2 regions of the Pseudomonas sp. GNP014 genome follow, and region 1 is predicted to be linked to the other one. Evidence: predicted binding sites of a transcription regulator. Region 1 holds the regulator's gene; the other holds the start of a gene.
What was found. Region 1 encodes FliA, which starts transcription of late flagellar genes. Its sites were predicted from a motif close to CTAAAGTTTNNNNNNNNNNNGCCGNTAA; they were not measured.
Positions count from the first base shown of each region.

Region 2: the regulator FliA is predicted to act here: its motif matches at 1,364-1,391, upstream of flgM (flagellar biosynthesis anti-sigma factor FlgM).

Region 1 is NZ_JBTGUS010000001.1:3,003,743-3,007,146, reverse strand. It holds gene ACXX9E_RS13515 (protein phosphatase CheZ) at 1-404, opposite strand, end outside; gene ACXX9E_RS13510 (chemotaxis response regulator CheY) at 423-794, opposite strand; gene fliA (RNA polymerase sigma factor FliA) at 962-1,702, opposite strand; gene fleN (flagellar synthesis regulator FleN) at 1,699-2,529, opposite strand; gene flhF (flagellar biosynthesis GTPase FlhF) at 2,646-3,404, opposite strand, start outside.
Region 2 is NZ_JBTGUS010000001.1:5,841,584-5,844,987, reverse strand. It holds gene ACXX9E_RS26295 (flagellar brake protein) at 1-392, opposite strand, end outside; gene ACXX9E_RS26290 (flagella synthesis protein FlgN) at 485-952, opposite strand; gene flgM (flagellar biosynthesis anti-sigma factor FlgM) at 1,001-1,327, opposite strand; gene flgA (flagellar basal body P-ring formation chaperone FlgA) at 1,488-2,249, opposite strand; gene ACXX9E_RS26275 (chemotaxis protein CheV) at 2,332-3,264, shown strand; gene cheR (protein-glutamate O-methyltransferase CheR) at 3,311-3,404, shown strand, end outside.

The DNA of each region.
Region 1 (3,404 bases):
TCGCGACGCATGAAGCGACCCCAATCGGTGCTCAGGGCCTGGGCTTCGTCAGCCAGGCCATTGACCACCGGGGTGGCGCTTTCCACCAGATCCATGGTGCGGTTGGCCGCGGCTTCAGTCAGCTTGACCACATAGCCCAGGCGTTCGGTGGCGTCGGTGATTTGCGACACTTCCTCGGCCTGCGGCATGTGCGGATCAATCTGGAAGTTGACGATCGCACTGTGCAGTTCGCGCGTGAGCTTGCCCACTTCCTGATACAGGCCGCGGTCACGGGTCTGATTGAGCTCATGGATCAGTTGCACAGCGTCGCCGAACCTGCCTTTTTCAAGGCTCTCGACCAGTTCGACCGCGTGTTTTTTCAGGGTCGACTCGAAATCGCCCTGTGAAGATTCGTTATGCTCCATAGCTCCCCCGCGCGTTCATCAGCCGATGCGTTCGAAAATCTTCTCGATTTTTTCTTTCAGCGCCTGAGCCGTGAAAGGTTTGACCACGTAGCCGTTCACACCGGCCTGGGCCGCTTCGATGATCTGCTCACGCTTGGCTTCTGCCGTCACCATCAGCACCGGCAGGTGCTTGAGTTTTTCATCGGCACGCACGTGGCGCAGCAGGTCGATACCGGTCATGCCCGGCATGTTCCAGTCCGTTACCAGAAAGTCGATGCTTCCGCTGTTGAGCACCGGAATGGCAGTGGTGCCATCGTCGGCCTCGACGGTGTTGGTGAACCCCAGATCACGCAGCAGGTTCTTGATGATCCGCCGCATCGTTGAGAAGTCATCAACGATGAGGATTTTCATGTTCTTGTCCAATTCGACCTCCAAGCAGTCTTAAACGCGCCCAGCACCTGGACGCGCCATTTCAATCAATCCGGCGTAGCACTCGAAGACTGTCTGGAGCACAACAGAGCAAGACCGGTGCCGTTCATCACCGCACCAGCCTCGTTCGCAGTGTCCCCACACTGCCTTCAGCGCGCTCGCCACTCCCCCAAACGCCCCCGCAAGCGGGCCGCGCACTGGCTGTGTAACTGGCTGACCCGCGACTCACTGACGCCAAGGACTTCACCGATTTCCTTGAGGTTCAGCTCTTCGTCGTAGTACAGCGCCAACACCAGTCGCTCACGCTCCGGCAAATTGGCAATCGCGTCCGCCAGTGCGGCCTGGAAACGTTCATCTTCCAGATCGCGTGACGGCTCAAGATGAGCACTGGCGCCATCCTCGTGCAGCCCTTCGTGTTCGCCGTCCTGCAACAGGTCGTCGAAACTGAACAGGCGGCTGCCCAGGGTGTCATTCAAAATCCCGTAGTAATCGTCGAGACTCAATTGGAGTTCGGCCGCAACCTCGTGATCTTTAGCATCACGGCCGGTTTTAGCTTCAATTGCCCGAATTGCGTCGCTGACCATACGGGTGTTGCGGTGAACCGAGCGTGGCGCCCAGTCCCCTTTACGGACTTCATCGAGCATCGCGCCGCGGATTCGAATGCCCGCGTACGTTTCGAAACTGGCGCCTTTGCTGGCGTCGTATTTGGTCGAGACTTCGAGCAGACCGATCATGCCGGCCTGAATCAGGTCTTCGACCTGCACACTGGCCGGCAAGCGTGCCAGCAAGTGGTAGGCAATGCGTTTGACCAGTGGCGCGTAACGCTCGATCAACTCGTATTGCGCGTCGCGTGCCGACTTCTTGTAGTAATTCATACCGCTGGCGGTCATAGCACTGGTCCTGCCGTTTGCTGCACGAGGCGCTCGACGAAAAATTCCAGGTGGCCGCGCGGGTTCGCCGGCAGCGGCCAGGTGTCGACCTTCTGGGCGATGGCCTTGAACGCCAGGGCGCACTTGGAACGCGGAAAGGCTTCATAGACCGCACGCTGCTTCTGCACCGCCTTACGCACGCTTTCGTCGTAAGGCACGGCGCCGACGTATTGTAGGGCCACGTCAAGGAAGCGATCCGTGACCTTGGTCAACTTGGCGAACAGGTTGCGCCCTTCCTGCGGGCTCTGGGCCATGTTGGCCAGCACGCGGAAGCGGTTCATGCCGTAATCGCGGTTGAGCAGTTTGATAAGCGCGTAGGCGTCGGTAATGGACGTCGGCTCGTCGCAGACCACCAGCAACACTTCCTGCGCGGCGCGTACAAAACTGACTACCGAGTCACCAATACCCGCAGCGGTGTCGATCACCAGCACGTCGAGATTGTCGCCGATGTCGCTGAACGCCTGAATCAGGCCGGCGTGCTGCGCCGGGCTCAGGTGCACCATGCTCTGGGTGCCGGAAGCGGCCGGCACGATGCGGATCCCGCCGGGGCCCTGCAACAGGACGTCGCGCAGCTCGCAGCGGCCTTCGATCACGTCGGCCAAAGTACGTTTGGGGGTCAGTCCCAGCAGAACGTCGACGTTCGCCAGCCCCAGGTCGGCGTCCAGCAGCATGACCCGACGGCCAAGCTCTGCCAGCGCCAGAGACAAGTTCACTGACACGTTAGTCTTGCCGACGCCACCTTTGCCGCCGGTCACCGCGATCACCTGTACGGGATGCATGCTGCCCATGTTATTTCTTTACCTTGTCTTGCATAGACGGAGGCCACATTACTGGCTGCGCGTTCACAACCGGAACAATGCATGGCAGGCCATCGATGTAGGTACAAAAACTGTTCATGAATACCTCAGCCTACCTGCTTGGTCGGGCTGTGATAGATATCAGCGAACATGTCAGCCATGGCTTCTTCGCTGGGTTCTTCCTGCATTTGCACGCTGACGGCGCGGCTGACCAGTTGATGACGGCGCGGCAGATGCAGATCATCCGGAATCCGTGGGCCATCGGTCAGGTACGCGACCGGCAATTCATGACTGATCGCCAGGCTCAACACTTCGCCAAGGCTGGCCGTTTCATCCAGTTTAGTCAGGATGCACCCGGCAAGCCCGCAACGCTTGTAACTGTGATAAGCGGCGGTTAGAACCTGTTTCTGGCTGGTGGTTGCCAGCACCAGATAATTTTTTGAACGGATACCGCGCCCGGCCAGACTTTCCAGCTGCATGCGCAGGGCCGGATCGCTGGCTTGCAGGCCGGCAGTATCAATCAGCACCACGCGTTTGCGCAGCAACGGATCCAGCGCCTGCACCAGCGACTGGCCCGGATCAACGTGCGTCACCGGCACATTGAGAATCCGCCCGAGGGTCTTGAGCTGTTCCTGTGCACCGATGCGGAAGCTGTCCATGCTCACCAGCGCCACGTTGTGCGCGCCGTATTTGAGCACATAACGCGCGGCCAGTTTGGCCAGCGTGGTGGTCTTGCCCATGCCGGCCGGGCCGACCATCGCAATCACCCCGCCCTCTTCCAGCGGCTCGACTTCCGGCACGGCAATCATCCGCGCCAGATGCGCGAGCAACATGCGCCAGGCCTGACGCGGCTCTTCGATATCGGT
Region 2 (3,404 bases), 2.8 Mb from region 1:
GCGCGAAAGGCATTGCGGCGCTGGTGGTAAACCACTTCGGTGGGCAAGTCGCCAGTGTAGAAACGGTCGCCATCGGACTCTTCGATGTTCAGCCTGCCGGTGCATTCCCAGGCAATGCGCACGCCTTCGTGAAAGCCTTCGACCTTGAACGGCTCGCCGGCCAGCAGGAAGCGTTCGCCATCGCGCGGGATCATCTCGTCTAGGGCGATCGAGGCGCTGTCGCGGTCAACCTTGATCAAATAACTCTGGAAGCGCTGGCTGCGTTCATGGAAGGTGATGATCAGTGGATCATGACTCTCTTGCAGTTGGCGCAGGTTGCTGGAGATTTCCAGGGGCGTGGTCAGCACCTTTGGTGGCTGCGGAGCATCATCCGCGCTTAGGGCGTTTGGCACGTTTTCTCAATCTCCAGACAAAATTTGACGATGACTAGCCGGCATTTTGCCAGCATGCTTCACGTGTTGATAGTGCGGGCCCATCGAATGGCTCACGCCTGGCTGAACGTACGCGGCTTGACGGGCTTGGCGAAGGTTCCGCTGGCGTCGTAGAGCGCTGGCGGCTCGCCACCGGTGAGGATCTTCAGCTGATTGGCTGTGGCAGCCTGCTGGACCAGGATCGATTGGCCATTGTTGACGTTGGCCGCCTGGCATTGGGCAATGAGATCGGTGAGGACATCACTTTGACTGAGCAATTGGTCGCCGATGCTCGACTGGCTGGCCAATTGCTCAAGACCCTGCCGATTGGTCGGCAGGTTGAGGCTGGCGAGGATTTCGCTGCGCTTGCGGCCATGCTGTTCGAGCAGAATGATCAATGCCTGTTTGCGCGCCAGAATTTCTTCCAGCAGTGGCATGTCGCGACCGTGCAAGGCGAGGGACTCGTTTTGCAGCAACTCCAGCAATTGTTGAGCTGGAGCAAAGTCGTCGATGATCAGTTGCAATAAATTAGTGTCGTGCATGGCTGGCCTTGGTTTCTAAGCGTCCAAAAGCCTCGCGCTGGCGGTGGCCTAGCGCTGGGCTTCGAAGTTGAGCAGTTTGCTGGCTACACGGTTGCTGTCGACTTTATAGCTGCCATCGGCAATCGCGGCTTTCAACTCGGCCACACGGGCTTTGTCGACAGCAGGCTGATCGCGCAGCTTGTCAGTGACCTTCTGCAACTGTTGAGCCTCATTGCTGAGGTGTACCGATTCCCCGCTTTTTGCGGTACTGGCCGATTCGGCCGGGGTATTCAGCGGTGCGGAAGTGCCGTTTTCAACGGTTTCCTTCGGCGCGCTGGTACGCGTACTGCCTGTAAGTGACGAGGAGCTGTTCAAACGGCTGAAATCGATGACCATGATAAAAAACCTCTGGGAATTTGGACGCTTGCCATGTTTTCGGCCATCCCCTGGAAAACTTTAGGCCCATTTGGCAATGAGCCTCATGTACCGGCGCGTGTCCTGCTGCGGCACAGTTTAGGGAAGCGGCGAGGTCGGCGCCAGTTTTCTGCTCAGTGGTTCACATGGCCACTTCCACTTGGCCGGGCGCGATGACCTGCGCCTTGATGACCCGCTGGGAGTTGAGGTTTTTCACCCGGATCTGCTCCTTCAAGCCGCCGTTGGACAGGGCTTCGCCCGGCATTCGCACAGCCAGCGTACCGCTGCGGGCGATGATGACCACTTGATCGCCCTTGCGAATGACTTCTGCCTGTTCCAGATGCACCTGGGTAATCACCTGATCGGCGACCGTTGGTCGGGTCAATTTCTGCCCGATCGCTTCGTCTACGGACGTCAGAAAACCCTGATTGATCAGGCTGACGTCGCGCTCGCGCAAGGTCACGTCCCGCGGCTCGATAATGCCGGCGCGTTTGAGCGGTCGAGTGGTGGTCACAATCTCGCGAAACAGGCGGACTTGAGCGGGCACGAACACGGTCCAGGGCGAGGTGCCTTCACAGCGAACCTTTACCGTTACCCGGCCCAACGGACGTGCCGGACTCTCCAGGCTGGCTGTCAATTCCTTGTCGCACATAGGCATGTGCATGCGGGGGTCGAGCTGGTTTACTTCGATTTCGTAGCGGCCTTCCGTTTGACTGGTAGCCAGATAGTCTTCTACGGTGAACTCAAGAAAGCCCTGAGTGACGCCGATAAGCATGTCAGGCAAGGTAACCGCATCAGCAATGGCAGGGCTGCCAGCGAAAAAGAAGCAAACGGCGGACACCGCGCAAAGCCCTCTGCGAAGGGAAGATGTCAGGCGTCGGAAAAATGTCGTTTGAGCGTTCATACGAGTTAAAAAGCAAGCGCCGTGCCGTTTAGCAATGAATGTGCGTCGCAACAACACTTGGCGTTGGTGTAGGAGTCTGGGCATGGCTGGTGTAATGGATTCGGTAAACCAGCGCACGCAACTGGTAGGGCAGAATCGCCTGGAGCTGTTGTTGTTCCGTCTCGACGGTCAGCAGCTCTACGGAATCAACGTGTTCAAGGTGCGGGAAGTGCTGCAATGCCCGTCGCTGACGTTGATGCCCAAGTCCAGTCCTGTCGTGTGCGGGGTGGCGAATATCCGGGGGGCAACCATTCCGATCCTCGATCTGGCAATGGCGACCGGTTCCGGGGCGTTGAAAGACAAGAACAGTCCGTTCGTGATCATTACGGAGTACAACACCAAGACCCAGGGTTTCCTGGTTCGCTCGGTGGAGCGCATCGTCAACATGAACTGGGAAGAGATCCATCCGCCACCCAAGGGCACGGGTCGCGATCACTACCTGACCGCTGTGACTCGAGTGGACAATCAGTTAGTCGAAATCATCGACGTCGAGAAAGTGCTGGCGGAAGTGGCGCCGACACCGGAAGCGATTTCGGTGGGTGTGGTCGACGTCGAAACCCAGAGCAAGGCGTTGTCGCTGCGCGTGCTGACGGTCGATGACTCGTCGGTGGCGCGCAAGCAGGTCACGCGTTGCCTGCAGACGGTCGGCGTCGAAGTGGTGGCGCTGAACGACGGCAAGCAGGCGCTGGACTATCTGCGCAAGCTGGTCGACGAGGGCAAGAAGCCGGAAGAAGAGTTCCTGATGATGATTTCCGACATCGAGATGCCGGAGATGGACGGGTACACCCTGACGGCGGAAATCCGCAGCGATCCACGCATGCAAAAGCTTCATATCATCCTGCATACTTCGTTGTCGGGGGTATTCAATCAGGCGATGGTCAAGAAAGTCGGTGCCGATGACTTCCTGGCCAAATTCCGTCCTGATGACCTGGCATCCCGGGTAGTCGACCGGATCAAAGCAGCAGATATCAGCTAGGGGCGCTTTGCCCCTGGCGGTCAACACGATTTAAGAGGCGGCATCATTGTCTACGGGTAATTTGGATTTCGAACAGTTCCGGGTCTTCCTGGAAAAAGCCTGTGGCATTTTGCTCGGTGAAAACAAGCAGTACCTGGTCT